One region of the Raoultella sp. genome, then DNA from elsewhere that is predicted to be linked to it. Evidence: predicted binding sites of a transcription regulator. Region 1 holds the regulator's gene; each other region holds the start of a gene.
What was found. The regulator PhoB, encoded in region 1, activates phosphate uptake and scavenging genes when phosphate is short. The targets are predictions, from matches to a motif close to CTGTCATAAAACTGNCNNAT.
Positions count from the first base shown of each region.

Region 1 (4,905 bases):
CTGATATCTGGCCGTAGATTTCGGTGCCGGTCAGCTCTTCAAGCAGCTCGGCGCGTTCTTTCGGTTTGGCGTTGAGGAACGCGGCGAACTGGCCCTGAGAAAGGAGCATTGAGCGGGTAAAACGGCCGTAATCCAGGCCGCTGAGCGAAGCGGTAAGTTCGAGCTTATCTTTGACTTTATCGGCGAGGATTTGCCCATTATCGCAGCGAGCCAGCTCCACGCGCGGGGCCTGCAGGTTGCCCTCTGGCTGATTGCGGGCGCGGTTCTGGCTCCAGAAGGCGCGATAGGCCGTCCCTTTGACCTCAAATTCCACTTCCGCCAGGCACTCGGCGGTATCGCGGGTCATCAGATCGTTTTGCGATTGCGACACGCTGCTCAGACGAGGCGTTTCGTGATACAGCGCAAGGCAAATTGCATCCAGTAGCGTGGTTTTCCCGGCGCCGGTAGGGCCGGTGATGGCAAACAGCCCGTTGCTGGCAAACGGCTCAGCGGTGAAGTCGATTTTCCATTCGCCTTTTAACGAGTTGATATTTTTCAGGCGCAAACTCAGAATTTTCACAGGTGCTCCTCACCATTCAGACTATGCAGCGTTTCGTTGAACAACTGCTTCAGGCGCTGCTGCTGCGCCTCTTCCAGCATTTCCTGCGCCAGACGGCGTTCAAACACTTCCTCGACCTGCAGTTCGCTCAGCGTTTCTCGCCGCTCTCCTGCCAGGATGCGCTCACGTTGGGCACGGCTGCGGCGAACCAGGAGCACTTCCACCGGAAGATCTTCGGTCTGGGCTTGAATTTTGCGCTGAATATCATGGAGATATTCGTCACTGGTGATTTCAATATCCAGCCAGACGACCGGTTCTTGCGGGGCATCTCGCCATTGGTCGAGCTGTTCGCTGATGCTAGAGAAATCGCCTTTCAACACTGCCAGCGGCTGCGTCACCGGCACCGTCAGAGGATGAACCTCGCTCAGATGCCCGTCGGCGAAGGTCACCAGATTGACGCTTTTGCTTTTTCCCGTCTCATCAAAGCTGAGGGCGATGGGCGAGCCGCTGTAGCGAATATGCTCGCTGCCGCCGATCTTCTGCGCCCGGTGAATATGGCCGAGAGCAATATAATCAACGGGGGGGAAATGGCTGGCGGGAAACGCGTCCAGCGTGCCGATGTAAATATCGCGAACCGCATCGCTTTTGCTGGCGCCGACGGTGGTTAAATGGCCGCTGGCGATAATCGGCAGCATCTGGTCGCCGCGCAGTTCGCAGGCTTGCTGGTACTGCTGCTGGTAGTAGTCGCTGATGGCATTGAGTAACTGCTGCTGCTTCTCGCCGCTGGAGTGCCCGGCCTGGCTAGTCACCAGCTCACGCGGACGCAGGAACGGTACCGGGCAAAAAACCGCCCCCGGCGTACCGTCGCGTAGCGGCAGAATAAAGGGCGCATGGCCGGCGCTGGCCACCACTGTGGTTTTCAGAAAAGCCAGAATATCGCGGGATTCATTCAGCGTCGCCACTGAATCGTGGTTGCCCGCCAGTACCACCAACTGGCAACCGGTCTGCTGCAACTGAACCACAAAGCGATTATACAGCTCACGGGCGTAGCTTGGCGGCGATCCGGTATCAAAGATGTCTCCGGCGACAATAATAGCATCGACCTCGTACGTCTGCGCGCTGGTCAGCAGCCAGTCGAGAAAGGCCGAGTGTTCGGCGGCGCGGCTCTTGCTGTAAAAGTTCTGGCCAAGGTGCCAGTCAGAGGTGTGGATGATGCGCATAAGTATTCCCTGGCGAAAAAGCATTAGCGCATTATATACCTGTCATCCCGCAGGTTGCCCCTTTAACACCTGCAGGATCGATTGTTACTCCTTGTCATCATTAAAAATCCGCTATCATATGGCGGTCATTTTCTTCATAAATCTGTCACAAAACTGACGCATAATGGCGCCGCACTCTATACTGATGGCTAAAAAATACAGGGTAAATAATGGCGAGAAGAATTCTGGTCGTTGAAGATGAAGCTCCAATCCGCGAAATGGTCTGCTTTGTTCTGGAGCAAAACGGCTTTCAGCCCGTCGAGGCGGAAGATTATGACAGTGCGGTGAATCAACTCAATGAACCCTGGCCTGATTTGATTCTCCTCGACTGGATGCTGCCGGGCGGATCGGGTCTACAGTTTATCAAGCTGCTTAAGCGTGAGGCGATGACCCGCGATATTCCGGTGGTCATGCTCACCGCTCGTGGCGAAGAAGAGGATCGCGTGCGAGGCCTGGAAACCGGTGCCGATGATTACATCACCAAGCCTTTTTCACCGAAAGAGCTGGTGGCGCGTATCAAAGCGGTGATGCGCCGTATTTCGCCGATGGCAGTGGAAGAAGTGATTGAAATGCAAGGGCTCAGCCTGGACCCTTCCTCTCACCGCGTGATGACCGGTGAAAGTCCGCTGGATATGGGGCCGACGGAGTTTAAATTATTACACTTCTTTATGACTCACCCGGAACGCGTCTACAGCCGCGAACAGCTGCTGAATCACGTCTGGGGGACGAACGTGTATGTAGAAGACAGAACGGTAGATGTGCATATTCGCCGTCTGCGCAAAGCGCTGGAACATAGCGGCCATGACCGGATGGTACAAACGGTCCGCGGCACGGGATATCGTTTCTCCGCCCGTTTCTGAATCTCGACAGGAGTGTGAACCGTGCTGGAACGGCTGTCATGGAAAACGCTGGCGCTTGAGCTTTTCTTATGTTGTATCCCGGCCCTGATTCTCGGGGCGGTGGTGGGGTATCTGCCGTGGTTTTTGCTGGCGGCAGTCACCGGACTTCTCATCTGGCATTTCTGGAATTTATTACGTCTGTCATGGTGGCTATGGGTCGATCGTAGCATGACGCCCCCGCCGGGACGAGGCAGTTGGGAACCGCTACTCTACGGCCTTCACCAGATGCAGATGCGCAATAAAAAGCGCCGACGCGAGCTGGGCAGTCTGATCAAACGCTTTCGTAGCGGGGCTGAATCTTTACCCGATGCGGTGGTGCTGACGACGGAGGAGGGGGCGATCTTCTGGTGTAATGGCCTGGCTCAGCAGATCCTGAATCTGCGCTGGCCGGACGACAGCGGACAAAATATTCTCAACCTCCTGCGCTACCCTGAATTTGCCAACTACCTCAAAAACAGGAATTTCTCAAAACCGCTCAATCTGGTCCTCAATACTGCTCGTCACCTGGAGATCCGCATGATGCCCTACAGCGATAAACAGTGGCTGATGGTGGCGCGCGATGTGACGCAGATGCACCAGCTGGAAGGCGCGCGGCGCAACTTTTTTGCCAACGTCAGCCATGAGCTTCGCACGCCGTTAACGGTGCTGCAGGGCTATCTGGAGATGATGCAGGAGCAGGTACTGGAAGGGGGGACGCGCGAAAAAGCGCTGCATACGATGCGCGAGCAAACCCAGCGCATGGAGGGGTTAGTCAAACAGCTGCTGACGCTGTCGCGGATTGAAGCGGCGCCAACGCTGGTCATGAATGACAAAATCGATGTGCCGATGATGCTGCGGGTGGTGGAGCGAGAAGCCCAGACGCTCAGCCAGCAGCAACAGACGATCCACTTCCACGTCGATGAGACGCTGCTGGTACTGGGCAACGAAGAGCAGTTGCGCAGCGCGATGTCCAATCTGGTGTATAACGCGATTAACCATACGCCAGCGGGAACGGAGATTACCGTCAACTGGCAGCGGGTGCCGCATGGCGCATTGTTCAGCGTCGAGGATAATGGTCCGGGGATTGCGCCTGAACACATTCCGCGTCTGACCGAGCGATTTTATCGCGTGGATAAAGCGCGTTCGCGGCAAACCGGCGGCAGTGGCCTTGGACTGGCGATCGTGAAACATGCGGTTAATCATCACGACAGTCGCCTGGACATTGAGAGTACGGTAGGCAAAGGGACGCGGTTTAGCTTCTTACTCCCGGAACGTTTAATTGCCAAAAAAAGCGCCTGAACGCGCCATTGTCAACCTGACTTGCCAATGACCAGCTTCGGCTGGTCATTTTCGTTTGCAGCCACTTTTTAGCCACGTAATTAATGAACGCATGATGCTTTTTTGTTCGCATGATTAGCCGGATGTTTTCCATTGATATGGTAAATAATTCCGCTAGATAAAATAGACTTAGCATAATCATCTGCTTTTACGATCCCGCCTTGCATTAAAACGTTATAAGCGTTTAAATTGCCCCCCATGCAGTCGCAGACAGACTGTTTTTGCGTGGAAATTCAAAAAACAATTCTTTCCCACGCGTATTCGGGAGCATATCCCGCTGATTTTTCCGGCAACCACCGCTGTATTCTTCCTCAAGGGAAGGCACGGTTTTTTTCCGTTTGTTAACAACACCACATCCACAGGCAGTAATGAATTTATGACCCATCAGTTAAAATCTCGCGACATTATCGCGTTGGGCTTTATGACCTTCGCGTTGTTCGTTGGCGCAGGCAACATTATCTTCCCTCCGATGGTGGGGTTACAGGCTGGTGAACACGTCTGGACCGCCGCCATTGGCTTTCTGATTACCGCCGTGGGTTTACCGGTGCTAACGGTTGTGGCGCTGGCGAAAGTCGGCGGCGGCGTGGAAAGCTTGAGTACGCCGATCGGCAAAGTTGCCGGTATCCTGCTGGCCGTGGTCTGCTACCTGGCCGTTGGCCCGCTCTTTGCCACGCCGCGTACCGCAACGGTCTCTTTTGAAGTCGGGATTGCCCCGCTGACCGGCGACGGCGCGATGCCGCTGATGATTTACAGCGTGATCTACTTCGCGCTGGTGATCCTCGTCTCGCTCTATCCGGGCAAACTGCTGGACACCGTGGGCAATTTCCTTGCTCCGTTGAAAATTATCGCCCTGATCATTTTGTCCGTGGCGGCAATGATCTGGCCGGCTGGC
Region 1 covers NZ_JBCNNS010000121.1:2,633-7,537, forward strand. Annotated here, with positions in the region: gene sbcC (exonuclease subunit SbcC) at 1-559, opposite strand, end outside; gene sbcD (exonuclease subunit SbcD) at 556-1,758, opposite strand; gene phoB (phosphate response regulator transcription factor PhoB) at 1,968-2,657, shown strand; gene phoR (phosphate regulon sensor histidine kinase PhoR) at 2,679-3,974, shown strand; gene brnQ (branched-chain amino acid transporter carrier protein BrnQ) at 4,390-4,905, shown strand, end outside.

Region 2 (4,905 bases), on a different contig from region 1:
CACGGCGGTTCTCGATCATTGGTAGCGCACCTTACTTTCGACGTAGCGGAACTGAACGACCGTCAGCACAATCACCAGCAACATCAGAACGACCGACTGGGCGGCGGACGCGGACAGGTCGAGCCCGGCGAAACCTTCGCGATAGATCTTATAAATCAATGTTGTGGTCGCCTGTACTGGTCCACCGGCGGTGGCGGCATCGATCACCGGGAAGGTATCGAAGAAGGCGTAGACCAGGTTGACCACCAGCAGGAAGAAGCTGACCGGGGCAATCAACGGCAGCGCCAGTTTAAAGAAACGGCGAATCGGCCCGGCGCCGTCAATGGCGGCAGCTTCGACCAGCGAGCGTGGAATCGACTGCAATGCGGCGAAGAAAAACAAAAAGTTATAGCTGATCTGCTTCCACACCGAGGCAAAGACCACCAGGAACATCGCCTGGCCGCTGTTCTGCGCATGATTCCAGTCATAGCCCATCTCGCCGAGGAAATGGGTTATCAGCCCGCGGCCGGGGTTAAAGAGGAAAATCCATAATACCGCCGCCACCGCTGGCGCAACGGCATAGGGCAACAGCATCAGGGTTTGATAAACGCGGCTGCCGCGCACGACATAATCCACCAGCGCAGCGAAAAACAGAGAAATAATCAGCCCGCTGAAGGTCACCATGCTACTGAACTTGATAGTGGTCCAGAATGAGTCCAGATAGTACGGGTCGTGGAACAGGGTCACGAAGTTGTCCAGACCCACGAACTGGCTGGAAAGCCCAAAAGGATCAACGCGTTGTAGCGAATACCATAGCGCTTCGCCCGCGGGCCAGATAAAGAAAATAATCGTGATAATCAGCTGCGGCGCAACCAGCACATAAGGCAGCCAGCGCGAGCGGAATACCGGACGAGATGATGACATAAATGGACTCTTTTCCAGAAATCGCCGGATGGCGGCTTCGCTTACCCGGCCTACATATGGCACGTCGCCGACCCGGTGAACGAATCTCCACCGGGCATTTCAACGATTACGATTTAGTTGATTGCTCGAAGCGACGCAGCAGCTGGTTACCCCGTTCAACCGCTGAATCCAGCGCCTGCTTTGGCGTCTTCTTCCCGGTCCACACGCTTTCCAGTTCCTCATCCACAATGGTGCGGATCTGCGGCATATTGCCCAGACGCAGGCCTTTGGTGAATGGCAACGGCGGCTTGTTCAACATCTGACGAGTGGCGATATCCGCGCCTGGATTCTTCTCGTAGAACCCCTGCTGACGGGTCAGGTCATAAGCGGCGGTGGTGATCGGCAGGTAGCCGGTTTTCTGATGCCATTCTGCGGCGATTTCCGGTTTAGCGAGGAATTCCAGGAACTTCGCTACCCCGTTGTAAGTCTCTTTATCTTTACCCTGCATGACCCACAGGCTGGCCCCGCCGATAATCGCGTTCTGCGGCGCGCCCTTCACGTCAGCATCGTACGGCATCATCCCCACGCCATAGTTGAACTTCGCGTACTGGCGAATATCGGCCAGCGAGCCGGAAGAGGCGGTGGTTATCGCGCAGTCCCCATTATAGAACTTCTCCGTAGACTCATCTTTACGCCCGAAGTAGCTGAAGTCGCCCTTCTTGTTCATCGCTTCCAGCATATCGATATGCTTGACCTGCTCCGGCTTGTTGAACTCCAGAACCGCATCGGTACCGTCGAAGCCGTTGTTTTTGGTTGCCACCGGCAGACCATGCCAGGCGCTGAAGTTTTCAATCTGAATCCAGCCCTGCCAGCCGCTGGCGTAACCGCATTTCATCCCGGCGGCTTTCAGCTTATCGGTATAGGCTGCCAGCTGCTGCCATGTTTTCGGCGGCTGCTCCGGGTCTAAACCGGCTTTTTTGAAGGCATCTTTGTTGTAGTACAGCACCGGCGTGGAACTGTTAAATGGCTGGGAGAGCAGATGGCCACTTTTGGCGTCGGTGTAGTAGCCGGAAACGGTCGGGACGAACTGCGACTCATCAAACTTGATACCCGCCTCGGTGAACACCTGATACACCGGCTTAATGGCTTTGGAAGCCATCATTGTCGCGGTACCCACTTCATAAACCTGCAGGATCGCCGGCGCATTACCGGTACGGAATGCCGCAATGCCGGCACTCAGGCTCTGTTCATAGTTACCCTTGTAGACCGGCGTAATTTTATAATCCGGATTGGCCGCGTTGAAACGTTGCGCCAGAGAATCAACTTCTTTACCCAACTCCCCTTCCATTGAATGCCAGAACGGAATATTGGTCACTGCCAGCGCCTGACCGGCACATGCCAGGCTGAGCGCCAGTCCTAAGGCCGTATGTCGTAACGATATCATCGGTTATCTCTCTTGTTGTCCCAGATGCGCGATTTCACGCGTTTTATGTTCGCGGGGGTAACATGACATGCTCGAATGACAGAAAAATAACTTTTTTATTACAAAAAAAAGATGAAAACGCGTCAGAGAGATGGCAGGACAATGAAGGATTGGAGACAGGAAAGAGGGAACTGAGACCCGTATAAGGAGCGGAACGGGTCCCGGGGTCGGCACAGTCGCCTCGCCCGGGTGATGAATGTAGTTTGTCACCCGGCCAGGCACAATGCCGCCGGGAAGAAATAATGAATTACCCGCCCAGATAGGCGTTACGCACCGCCTCGTTAGCCAACAGCGCATCGCCGGTGTCTTCCAACACGACGTGACCGTTTTCCAGCACATAGCCGCGGTCAGCCAGCTTCAGCGCCTGGTTGGCGTTCTGCTCGACAAGGAAGATAGTCATCCCCTGCTCACGCAGCTGTTCAATGGTGTCGAAAATCTGCTGGATGATGATCGGCGCCAGTCCCAGAGAGGGCTCATCAAGCAACAGCAGACGCGGCTGGCTCATCAGCGCCCGACCAATCGCCAGCATCTGCTGCTCACCGCCGGACATGGTGCCCGCACGCTGAATACGGCGCTCAAGCAGGCGCGGGAACAGTTCGTAGACCCACTTAATGCGAGTCTGGAACTGGTCTCGATCGGCAAAAAAGCCGCCCATCGCCAGATTCTCTTCAACCGTCATCCGCGAAAAGACCCGCCGCCCTTCCGGAACAATCGCCACCGCTTCACGCATGATTTTTGCGGTCTGCCAGTCGGTGATATCTTTACCATCGAAGACGACTTTCCCGCTGGAAGCCCGCGGATCGCCGCACAGAGTACCCAGCAACGTGGTTTTCCCCGCACCGTTCGCACCAATCAGGGTCACAATTTCTCCCTGATTGATATGCAGACTGACATTATGCAGCGCCTGAATCTTGCCGTAGTGGGCGCTTACGTTGTCAAAAGATAACATCACTTTTTCCATACTTATGCCTCACCAAGGTATGCGCGGATCACGTCCGGGTTATTGCGGATCTCTTCCGGCGTACCGTTAGCCAACGGCGTGCCCTGATTTACCACATAAATACGATCGGAAATACCCATCACCAGCTTCATATCGTGCTCGATCAGCAGGATGGTGGTGTTGTGATGACTGCGCAGCTCGGCGATCAGCTCGTCCAGCTCTTTGGTCTCTTTCGGGTTCAGACCCGCAGCGGGTTCATCCAGCATCAGGATTTCCGGCTGGGTGACCATGCAGCGAGCAATCTCCAGACGCCGCTGGTCGCCATAGGCCAGGTTGCTCGCCTGACGGTTCGCATGTTCCAGCAGACCGATGCGTTCAAGCCAGGTCGCGGCGCGATCCAGCGCCTCGCTCTGCGCACGGCGGAATGACGGGGTTTTCAGCAACCCGGAGAAGACACCGGTTTTCAGCTGTTTATGTTGCGCCACCAGCAGATTTTCAATCACCGTCATTTCACGGAACAGACGCACATGCTGGAACGTCCGGACAACGCCCATCTGGGCGATCTGCTGACCCGGCAGCCCTTCCAGATGCTGGTCGCGCAGTTTTATGGTCCCGCCGGTCGGCTTGTAAAAACCGGTCAGGCAGTTGAAGACCGTCGTTTTCCCGGCGCCGTTAGGGCCAATCAGCGACACGATCTCCTGCGGGCGCAGCTCCAGCGACACGTTGTTGACCGCCAGCAGGCCGCCAAAGCGCATCATCAGGCCGCTGACGGATAATAATGGCTGACTCATGCCTGCTCTCCTTTCGCCTGACCTTTTTTCAGCTTCAGCTGCGGACGCGTCATCGGCAGCAGACCCTGCGGACGCCAGATCATCATCAGTACCATCAATCCACCCAGCATCAGCATGCTGTATTCATTGAAATCACGCATCAGCTCACGCGATACCACCAGCAGCACCGCGGCGAGAATTACCGCAAACTGCGATCCCATCCCGCCCAGAACCACAATCGCCAGCACGAAAGCCGACTCGGCAAAGGTGAAGGACTCCGGGCTGACAAAGCCCTGGCGCGCGGCGAAAAGCGTACCGGCAAAACCAGCAAACGCGGCACTGATGGTAAAGGCAGTCAGCTTGATGCGCGTCGGGCTAAGACCTAGCGAACGGCAGGCGATTTCGTCTTCACGCAACGCTTCCCATGCACGACCCAGCGGCATACGCAGCAGGCGGTTAATCACAAACAGCGATAGCACGACCAGCAGCAGCGCTACCAGGTAGAGGAAAATAACCCTATCGCCCGGATCGTACTTCAGGCCAAAGAAGTTACTGAACGTATCCCAGCCGCCTTCACGGGCGCTACGGCTAAACTCAAGGCCAAACAGCGTCGGTTTAGGAATCTGGCTGATACCGTTGGGGCCGCCGGTGATTTCAGTGTTATTCAGCAGCAAAATACGGACGATTTCGCCGAAACCAAGCGTGACGATGGCCAGATAGTCGCCGCGCAGACGCAGCACCGGGAACCCCAGAAGGAAGCCCGCGGCTGCGGACACCAACCCGGCCAGCGGCAGACAGGTCCAGAAGCCAAGACCATAATAGTGGTTCAG
Region 2 covers NZ_JBCNNS010000024.1:8,054-12,958, forward strand. Annotated here, with positions in the region: gene ugpE (sn-glycerol-3-phosphate ABC transporter permease UgpE) at 1-19, opposite strand, end outside; gene ugpA (sn-glycerol-3-phosphate ABC transporter permease UgpA) at 16-903, opposite strand; gene ugpB (sn-glycerol-3-phosphate ABC transporter substrate-binding protein UgpB) at 1,010-2,326, opposite strand; gene livF (high-affinity branched-chain amino acid ABC transporter ATP-binding protein LivF) at 2,613-3,326, opposite strand; gene livG (high-affinity branched-chain amino acid ABC transporter ATP-binding protein LivG) at 3,329-4,096, opposite strand; gene livM (branched chain amino acid ABC transporter permease LivM) at 4,093-4,905, opposite strand, start outside.
Region 2: ugpB (sn-glycerol-3-phosphate ABC transporter substrate-binding protein UgpB) is a predicted target of PhoB. The motif match lies at 2,444-2,463, and genes of this name have one in related genera.

Region 3 (4,905 bases), on a different contig from region 1:
GCCATTGACTCATTTTTTCCCCTCAAGAACCCACTGTCGCAGGCGGCCGGACAGCATATCCAGCAGCGACACCACGATGATGATCAGCAGCAGTGTGATGCTGACCTGATCGTAACGATCCAGCTTGATGTTGGTCATCAGCTCCTGACCGATCCCGCCGGCGCCCACCAGCCCAAGAATGGTGGATGAGCGAAAGTTAATCTCCAGACGCATAAAGCCGTAGGAGAGAAAAATCGGTTTGACCTGCGGCCACAGCGCGAAGCGAATGCGCTGGAGCGGTGAAGCTCCGCAGGCCATCAGGCCGCGTACCGGTTTGTCCTGTGCGCTTTCCACCGCTTCGTAAAACAGCTTGGTCAGGCTACCAATGGTGTGCAGCATCAGGGCCAGAAAGCCAGGGATGGCGCCGATGCCGAAGGCCATCACGAAAATCACCGCCCACGCCAGCTCCGGCATGGTGCGTAAAAACGCCACCAGAACGCGGATGGCAAAACGCAGCGGCGGAGGTGACCAGGCGTTATTGGCGGCGAGGAATGCCAGCAGAGTCGCAATGACCACCGCAATCAGCGTGGAAGCCAGCGCCAGCTGTAATGTTTCCCAGATCAGCGGTAGCTGAATCGGCAGACGATAGCCCCAGTAGGCCAGCGAGCCTTTGGTGTGGACATCGGCGAACAGCGCACTGACATGGAGTGTCGGCACTGTCTCAAACATGTAATCGAGAAAATTTGGCAGAGAGTGCCAGATAGTGAAGAGATTAAATTCAGCGGCGCTGCCGGCGGCGAAATAAAGCACCAGCAGGAGCAGAGACCAGCTAAAGGTATCGCGCTTTTGCCGTGCCCGTACCTGCTGGTAATAACGTTCAAATTCGGTGTTCGATATATTCATACGTCGCTGGGTCTTCAGGATGCCGCCGCCTCACGCGGATCTTCGCGGAGGCGGCGTTGGGGCGGGATTAACGGGCGCTGACCAGCTCGCGTTTCATATCGATAATCTGCTGGAAGTCGGCCACGCTGCCCGGACCGATATGCTGAGTACCGCCCATCGCTTTCACAAAGCAGGCGTGGTCGTCGGTATCCAGCTTTTTGATCGCGGTGATGACTTTGGCTTTAAAGTCTGCCGGCAGCGCGTTGCTGACCAGGATCGGGCCGTTGGGGATCAGCGGCGATTGCCAGATGATGCGGATCTGTTTCATCAGATCCGGGTGATCCATACGAATCAGGCGGTTGAAGGCACCGACGCTGTAGCCGCTGTTGTAGTCGCCGACCATTGAGGTCCAGGTGACCGCCCCCGCGAACTGGCCGTTCAGCACGCCCAGGATGTCCTGTTCGTGGCCGCCGGAGAAGGTCACGCTGGAGAAGAAGTTGTTGTATTTGTTATCCGAAGTGCCGCCGAATTTCTGTTTGAAGGCGTGGTTCGGGATCAAATAGCCGGAAGTGGAGTCCGGGTCAGCGAAGCCGAATGCTTTGCCTTTCAGATCGTCTAACGATTTATACGGGCTGTCCGCTTTGACAATGATCACTGAGTGGTAACCGCGGGACTGATCTTTATCATCCACGGCGATACCAACGATATCGACCGCTTTCGGGTTATTGAGATAAACCGAGGCGTAAGAAGAAGGCGACATACTCAGCACGACATCCACTTTACCGCCCAGCAGACCCTGAATAACGCCAGAATAGTCAGAGGAGTTGCGTAATTTGGTATCGACGTTCAGCTCTTTGTCGAGAAACTGTTTTACACACTGGTTATCACCAATTTGCTGGGTGGCGTTCTGGCCCCCCAGGATCCCCAGGTTTAATTCTTTTGGCTGCTCCGCAGCACTTGCCTGCCATGCCATCATCATTCCCGCAACCGCGGCGGATATACGAACTGCACCAGTGATGTATTGTTTCATTATCTTGTCCGTGTGAGTGGAAATTAATGCCATTGGCTAATTTCATCCCCGTACAGCTGATGCAGAATATCCTGAGTCAGCCGTAAGGGATGGTCGTCAAAAATAATGTTGCCTTTCGCGACGCCAATTACTCGCGTGCAATACTCTTTCACCAGTTCCACCGAGTGCAGGTTCACCATCACGCTGATGCCCTGTTCGCTGATTTCGCGCAGTACGTTCATGATGCGCTGTGTGTTTTTCGGATCGAGAGAGGCAACCGGCTCATCGGCCAGCAAAATACCGGGGTTCTGCATCAGCGCGCGACAAATCGCCACGCGCTGCATCTGCCCGCCGGAGAGGTTTTCAGCCCGCTGCAGGGCATGGGGAAGCATATTCATCCACTCCAGTAGCGAGATGGCGCGCGCGCGGTCGGCGTCAGGGAAGATCTTAAACAGGGATTTCAGCGTTGAGGTCTGGCTCAGCCGGCCCAGCAGCACGTTGGTTAACACGTCAAGACGCGGCACCAGGCAGAAGTCCTGGAAAATCATGCCGCACTCGCTGCGCCAGGCGTTCAGCGCACGGCCTTTTAGCTTCGTCACGTCGTGCGGCATGCCCACTTCCGGGTAGCTGAGGATCTCGCCGCCGGTGGCGCTGTGGGTGCCGTTCAACACATGCAGCAGGGTCGACTTCCCGGCGCCAGAGCGGCCGATAACGCCGACCAACTCGCCGACATGCAGATCGAAACTGACGTTATCGAGTACGGTTTGCTGCGCACTGTAAGACTTATTCAGGTTGCGCACGCTTAAGACTTTCCGCTGCCGGGCAGTATTCGGCTGACCAAAATGCGGATAATCGGTGTCGGTTACCGCGGCAAGAGAACTATTCATAAGAGCGTCCAGATTCGTCATTAAACTGGGCACTATTAATGGCGTTTTATGTGATCGTCATATGACAGTAAGGCGAAAAAACAGTGAACGGTGCGGTTATTGCGCGAGCGATGTCGTGCAAATCCACCGAGGCAAGGGGCCAGATCGGCGGCGCACGAATGTGCCGCCGTGTCTTATCCGCGGGCTTAGTGCCTGTCGGCGTAGCGCCGAATATAACGACGGTTAGCCAGCAGGCTCAGGCCGCAGCACAGCAGGTAATAGACCGCACCGGTGAAGACAAAAATCGCCAGCGGGTAGATTTGTACCCGGTTATTGACCTGACCGGCGACGGTGGTGAGCTCCGGCACGTTGACAATAAACGCCAGCGATGTGTCTTTGAGCAGGTTGATAAAAATCCCAACCAGCGAGGGCTGAATATTACGCAGCGCCTGCGGCAGCAGAATTAAACGCAGCGCTTGCCCGGCAGAAAACCCCTGGGTTCGCGCTGCTTCACATTGCCCGGCGGGCAGCGACTGCAGTCCCGCCAGCACCGAGTGCATCACCGAGGCGGCGGTAAACCACGCCAGCGCCAGGGTGACCGTCAGTGCCCCCGGCAGGTCGCTCCCGGTCAGCATCGGCAGCAGATACCAGAGCCAAAAAATGACGAAAATAAGCGGAATGCCGCGAATCAGCTCCGCCCACAGGAACAGCAGTCGACGCACCAGTCCGCCATAACGCCAGGCGGCGCCTGCCAGCAGAATGCCGAAGGGAAGCGCCAGCGCCGCAGCACCGATTGCCATCATCAGCGTCAATGCAACGCCGCCGGGAATGCCTTCCGCCAGCCGTCCCCACAGCAGGTAATCGAGGTTATCGGCGATGACCGCCAGATTAGCGTTCATGCTGTGCGCTCCTGTGCTGCGTTTTGCCCGGACCAAGACGCGCCAGCGCCATCCCCATAACCACTCCCAACGCCAGATACAACGCCGTACCGACGGCGAAAGCTTCCAGTGCGTGAGCGTTATAGCTTTCGATTTGCCGCACCTGGTAGGTCAGTTCGGCAAAGCCGATGCCGCTGGCCAGCGATGAGAGCTTCATCAGATTCAGATACTGGCCGATAATCGGTTGCCAGGCGTTCGCCAGCCCCTGCGGCAGCAGAATATGACGCAGTTCGCCCCACGGCGTAAAACCCTGTGAAAGGGCGGCTTCCCGCTGACCGTGGCTGACGGCGCGCAGCCCGGAGGCGATCTCTTCTACCAGAAACGCCGAGGTGAATACCCCCAGCCCCCACATTGAGCAGAGAAATTCCGGGGTCAGCCACCAGACGTTCCCTGGCAGAATGGACCAGGCATGGTCGGCATTAATGAAATCCCGCGCCGCCAGCGGCAGCAGGTTCCAGGAGGCGAAATACCAGAACAGCAGCTGTACCAGCAGCGGCGTATTGCGAAACAGCGAGACCCAGCAGGCGACCAGGCCACGTCCGCTGCGGCCGCCGCCTAAGCGCAGCGCCAGCAGCAGCACCGCCAGGACGGTGGCCAGGCCTATCCCGGCGAGGCTGACCCACACGGTGGTCAGAAAGCCGGAGATGATCCATTGCAGCGGCTGCCCGCTCAGTACGCCGTGCCAGTCGAGAACCGGGTTCACTCGAGACTCTCCTGATGCAGCGGATTGAGCACCTTTTGCAGAAAACGACGCGTGCGGGCGTGCTGTGGCCGGGCGAAAAAGTCCGTCGGCGGCGCCACTTCGAGAATATCGCCGCCGTCGATAAACACCACCCGATCGGCAATTTCGCGAGCAAACTGCATCTCATGCGTCACGACCACCATGGTAATACCGCTGTGCGCCAGCGTCTTCATCACCAGCAACACTTCGCCGATCATCTCCGGATCGAGCGCCGAGGTGGGTTCATCGAAGAGAATAATTTGCGGCGACGAGGCGAGGGCGCGGGCAATGGCCACGCGCTGCTGCTGGCCGCCAGAGAGCTGGGCCGGCATCTGGTGGGCTTTATCCTCCAGTCCGACCTGTTGTAGCAGCGCCAGTGCGCGTTCGCGCGCGGCGGTTTTCCCCCAGCCGTGCACGCGCTCCAGCGCCAGGGTGATATTTTCCTGCGCCGTCAGATGAGCGTAGAGGTTGAACTGTTGGAAAACGAAGCCCACTCGGCTGCGTAACTGA
Region 3 covers NZ_JBCNNS010000052.1:227-5,131, forward strand. Annotated here, with positions in the region: partial or broken gene ACZAHD_RS11300 (phosphonate ABC transporter, permease protein PhnE) at 1-13, opposite strand, end outside; gene phnE (phosphonate ABC transporter, permease protein PhnE) at 10-882, opposite strand; gene phnD (phosphonate ABC transporter substrate-binding protein) at 950-1,891, opposite strand; gene phnC (phosphonate ABC transporter ATP-binding protein) at 1,915-2,757, opposite strand; gene ACZAHD_RS11320 (amino acid ABC transporter permease) at 2,943-3,635, opposite strand; gene ACZAHD_RS11325 (amino acid ABC transporter permease) at 3,625-4,377, opposite strand; gene ACZAHD_RS11330 (amino acid ABC transporter ATP-binding protein) at 4,374-4,905, opposite strand, start outside.
Region 3: phnC (phosphonate ABC transporter ATP-binding protein) is a predicted target of PhoB. The motif match lies at 2,806-2,825, and genes of this name have one in related genera.

Region 4 (4,905 bases), on a different contig from region 1:
AGCGTCTGGATCAGATGACCAACAGCATCTCACAGTTGCTGCAACTGGCGCGCGTCGGGCAATCATTTTCCGCCGGGAGCTACCAGCGCGTGCTGCTGAAAGAGGACGTGGTCGAACCGATTCGCGGTGAGCTGGAGAATATGCTGGAAGAGCGCCAGCAGACGCTGGCGCTCTCTTTCCCCGAGGGAGATGATGACAAGGATGTTATCGTCTCCGGCGATGTCACGCTGCTGCGCGTTGTGCTGCGCAATCTGGTAGAGAACGCGCATCGCTATAGCCCGGCGGGATCGAAGGTCAAAATCGCCATACAGGCTGGCACAACGCCTATTATGGCCGTAGAAGATGAAGGTCCGGGAATTGATGAAGCGAAAATTGGCGAACTGAGTAAAGCGTTTGTCCGCATGGACAGCCGCTACGGGGGCATTGGCCTAGGACTAAGCATTGTGACGCGCATCGTTCAGTTGCACGATGCCCAGTTCTTCTTACATAACCGGCAGCCGGGCCCCGGCGTTCGGGGCTGGATTCTGTTTCCTAAGCCTTCGCGTTAGAAAGTCAGCACCCACTGACGGACAAAAGCGACAACCACAACAAAAGCGCAGGCAATGGTCAGAGACTCACGGAAGGTTAATTTTTGCATGACACTATCCTCATCAGAATGAAGATAGTGTCGCCTGGCAAGATTAAGCAGACATTAAGCCAGCCGGAAAGCGCTAACAAAAAATCGGCGTCCCGTCACACTGCGGGCTCTGTGCGGCGGCGCATCGCGTCCTGCGGGCTCAGGATGCTGCGATAAACAGCTCGCGGAGCTGATGCAGCTGGTCACGAATTTGCGCGGCCTCTTCGAACTCCAGATTCTGCGCATGTTGCATCATCTGCCCTTCCAGCTCGTGAATTCTCTGCTGCAGCGCTTTTGGCGTCAGCGCCACGTCAGGCGTATCCGCCTCAACCGGCGAGCGTGATTTTCCGCGGCCCTTGGCTTTCGTCTTCGCCAGATTGCTGCCCAGTTGCAGAATATCGACCACTTTTTTATTCAGTCCCTGCGGGGTGATGCCGTGCTCTTCATTATAGCGCTGCTGTTTCTCACGGCGACGCTCGGTCTCGCTGATGGCTTTCGCCATTGAAGCGGTAATCTTATCGCCGTATAGAATCGCTTTACCGTTGATGTTACGCGCGGCGCGGCCAATGGTCTGAATCAGCGAACGTTCCGAACGCAGGAAGCCCTCTTTATCGGCGTCGAGAATCGCCACCAGCGATACTTCCGGCATATCCAGCCCTTCACGCAGCAGGTTGATGCCGACCAGGACATCGAACTCGCCCAGCCGCAGGTCGCGGATAATTTCCATGCGCTCCACGGTATCGATATCGGAGTGCAGGTAGCGTACGCGCTCGCCGTGCTCTTCAAGATACTCCGTTAAATCCTCCGCCATCCGTTTGGTCAAGGTGGTGACCAGCACGCGCTCGTTGATGGCGACGCGGATGCGAATTTCCGACAGCAGGTCATCAACCTGAGTCGCCACCGGACGCACTTCAATAAGCGGGTCAAGCAGCCCGGTCGGGCGAACCACCTGATCGACCACCTCATCGCCGGATTTATCCAGCTCATAAGGACCCGGCGTCGCCGAGACATAAATGGTCTGCGGCGCCAGCGCCTCAAACTCTTCGAACTTCAGCGGGCGGTTATCCAGCGCCGACGGCAGACGGAAACCATACTCCACCAATGTCTCTTTACGCGCCCGATCGCCGCGGTACATGCCACCGATTTGCGGAATAGTGACGTGGGATTCATCAATCACCAGCAAACCGTCTGCCGGCAGGTAATCAAACAGCGTCGGCGGCGGTTCGCCCGGTCCGCGACCGGAAAGATAGCGCGAGTAGTTTTCGATGCCCGAGCAGTAGCCCAGCTCGTTCATCATTTCGAGGTCAAACTGCGTCCGCTGGGACAGTCGCTGCTCTTCGAGCAACTTGTTGTTGCTCAGCAGCGCCTTCCGCCTGTCGGCCAGCTCGACTTTAATCTCCTCCATCGCCTGAACGATACGCTCGCGTGGCGTCACGTAGTGCGTTTTCGGGTAGATGGTATAGCGCGGAATCGTCGATTCAACCTGACCGGTCAGCGGGTCGAACAGCGACAGCCGCTCAACCTCTTCATCGAACAGCTCAATACGCAGCGCAATATCGTCGGATTCCGCCGGGAAGACATCGATCACTTCACCGCGCACACGGAAGGTACCGCGCTGGAAGGCCTGATCGTTACGGGTATATTGCAGCTCCGCCAGACGGCGCAAAATCGCCCGCTGGTCGATCAGCATGCCGGTGGTCAGGTGCAGCATCATCTTCAGGTAGAGATCCGGGTCGCCCAGACCGTAGATAGCCGATACCGAGGCCACCACCACCACATCGCGCCGCTCAAGCAGGGCTTTAGTCGCCGACAGACGCATCTGCTCGATATGCTCGTTCACAGACGCGTCTTTTTCGATGAAGGTGTCCGAGCTCGGCACATAGGCTTCAGGCTGATAGTAATCGTAGTAGGAGACAAAATACTCCACCGCATTGTCCGGGAAAAACTCTTTCATTTCGCCGTACAGCTGCGCCGCCAGGGTCTTATTCGGCGCCAGCACCATCGTCGGACGCTGCAGATCGGCGATAATGTTCGCAATGGTGAACGTCTTGCCCGACCCGGTCACCCCCAGCAGCGTTTGGTGTGCCAGACCATCTTCCAGCCCTTCTTCCAGGCGTCGGATAGCTTCCGGCTGGTCGCCAGAAGGACGGAATGCGGAATGCAACGTGAACGTTTTACTCATATGTCTGGCCCTGAAGAAGGATGAAGCGCCTGGTGGTATGCGCAGGTGTTTAATTCTACCCTTCACGCTCACTTTTGCCAACAAACAATACTGGATATAAAAACAGTACCCTGTTACTGTTTGTTCCTGAAATCGCCTGCACGCGCATCGTTTTGGGGTAAAAACAGACCATCCCGCAGAATAATTCGCCAGACAGTAGGGTTATCCCCAAAAAAAAATGTCATTTAACATTTGTCAAGCAAGGCGGTGAATCTTTTGTGGCAGCAGGTGACACTTTCCTTACAGCCATTGCTTTTATTCAACTAATTGATATTTAATGATATTAAACAAAAGATGGGTTTCGCGCCAATTCAGCCGCAGGCCGCGTAATCTCTAGCTTACCGCAAGTTCTCTAACTCTAATACACAAGGTTATCCACAGGAATAGTGGATAACTGTCTGCAGGCCATGGCTTCTGCCACCCCGCAGAAATCGACCACCGGTGAAAATCGAGCGTCTAAAAAAAATTATCGAATTATTTTTGATATTTGTCAGCTAAAGGTGCCTGCCTTTTTGTTGCTTTCTGCACCATTTTTCATAGGCGTAAGCACCGGGAGAGTGCAACCGTCTTGCTGATCCGCTTTCGCCCCCCCTGCAACACCTGCGCGTACGGGAAAAAACCGAAACATCTTTTTCCTGGCAAGAGATTTGCAGAATCTTCATATCGCCCGCAATCCCCAAAAAGGAGAAAACGTCTATGTTGAGCCTACGCGCAGTCAATCAATACTACGGAAATCAGCACACGCTATGGAATGTCGACCTTGAACTTCAACCGGGAGAGTGCACCTGCGTGATGGGACTCCAGGGGATGGGGAAAACCACCCTGGTGAACTGCATTACCGGACATCTCCCGGTCGCCAGCGGCAGTATGACCTGGCATGAGGCCGGTTCGCCGCCATGTGATATCACGCCGCTTTCCGCCCATTCCCGTTCGATTATTGGCATCAGCTATGTCCCGCAGGACAGGCGGATCTTTTCTCAACTGAGCGTGGAGGAAAATCTGCATATTGCGCTGGCCGCCGGCGGGAATCCGGGCATCGCCGTAAAAGGGGAGATTTACGACTTTTTCCCGGATCTCTACGCACAACGTCAGCATAAAGGCGCCATGTTGTCGGAAGAGGACCAGTATCAGCTGGCGCTGGCGAGTGCGCTGGTTGTCCAGCCGCGGCTGCTGATTCTTGATGAGCCGTCGCGCGGCAGCGGACAGCACTTCCTGCATAAGCTTGGCGACCTGCTGGTGCGACTGAACCGCGACATCGGTTTAACGGTGCTGCTTGCGGAACAGCACCTGCCGTTTATTCGCCGGGTGGCGGACCGTTTTTTTCTGCTGCATCGCGGGCGCAACGTGGCGCAAGGCCGCGTTATCCAGCTGGATGAACCGCTGCTGGCACAGTGGATGACGCCCGATCCAGCGCGCTGAGGTCCAGATACTGGCCGAGATCCTCGCGCTGAGACGCGTCCGCCAGCCACGGGATCTCGCCCAGCAACGGCGCTGCAAGCCGATCGTTGAGGGTCGCCAGATATTCTGCATGGCGTTTACCCGGCGGCTGGATATCGTTTGCAATCCAGCCCACCAGCGGCAGACCGGCCTGACGTACCGCCAGGGCCGTCAGCAGCGCGTGGTTGATGCAGCCCAGTTTAATACCGACCACCAAAATGACAGGCAGCTGTTCGTCGCGTACCCAATCGGCAAAACTCAGCGTTGCGGATAGCGGCGTAAACCAGCCCCCCGCCCCCTCAACCAGCACCCATTCCGCCAGCGTCTCCAGTTCATGCAGCCCGGCAGAGAGCGCATCGCCGGTAATCGGCCGCCCTTCCTCCGCGCTCACAATATGCGGTGAAGTCGGTTCGGCGAAGGTAAAGGGGTTGACCTGCGCATAGCTCAGCGCCACACCGCTATTGCGCTGGAGCGCCAGCGCATCATCGTTACGCAGTCCGTGCGCCGTCAACTCACTCCCGGAAGCCACCGGTTTATAGCCCGCGCTCTTCAGGCCCGACAGCCTTGCCGCCTGCAACAAGGCGCAGCTAGTGACAGTCTTACCGACTTCAGTGTCGGTTCCGGTAACGAA
Region 4 covers NZ_JBCNNS010000006.1:29,769-34,673, forward strand. Annotated here, with positions in the region: gene pmrB (two-component system sensor histidine kinase PmrB) at 1-548, shown strand, start outside; gene uvrB (excinuclease ABC subunit UvrB) at 777-2,798, opposite strand; gene ACZAHD_RS01800 (ABC transporter ATP-binding protein) at 3,534-4,256, shown strand; gene bioD (dethiobiotin synthase) at 4,198-4,905, opposite strand, start outside.
Region 4: uvrB (excinuclease ABC subunit UvrB) is a predicted target of PhoB. The motif match lies at 3,064-3,083, and genes of this name have one in related genera.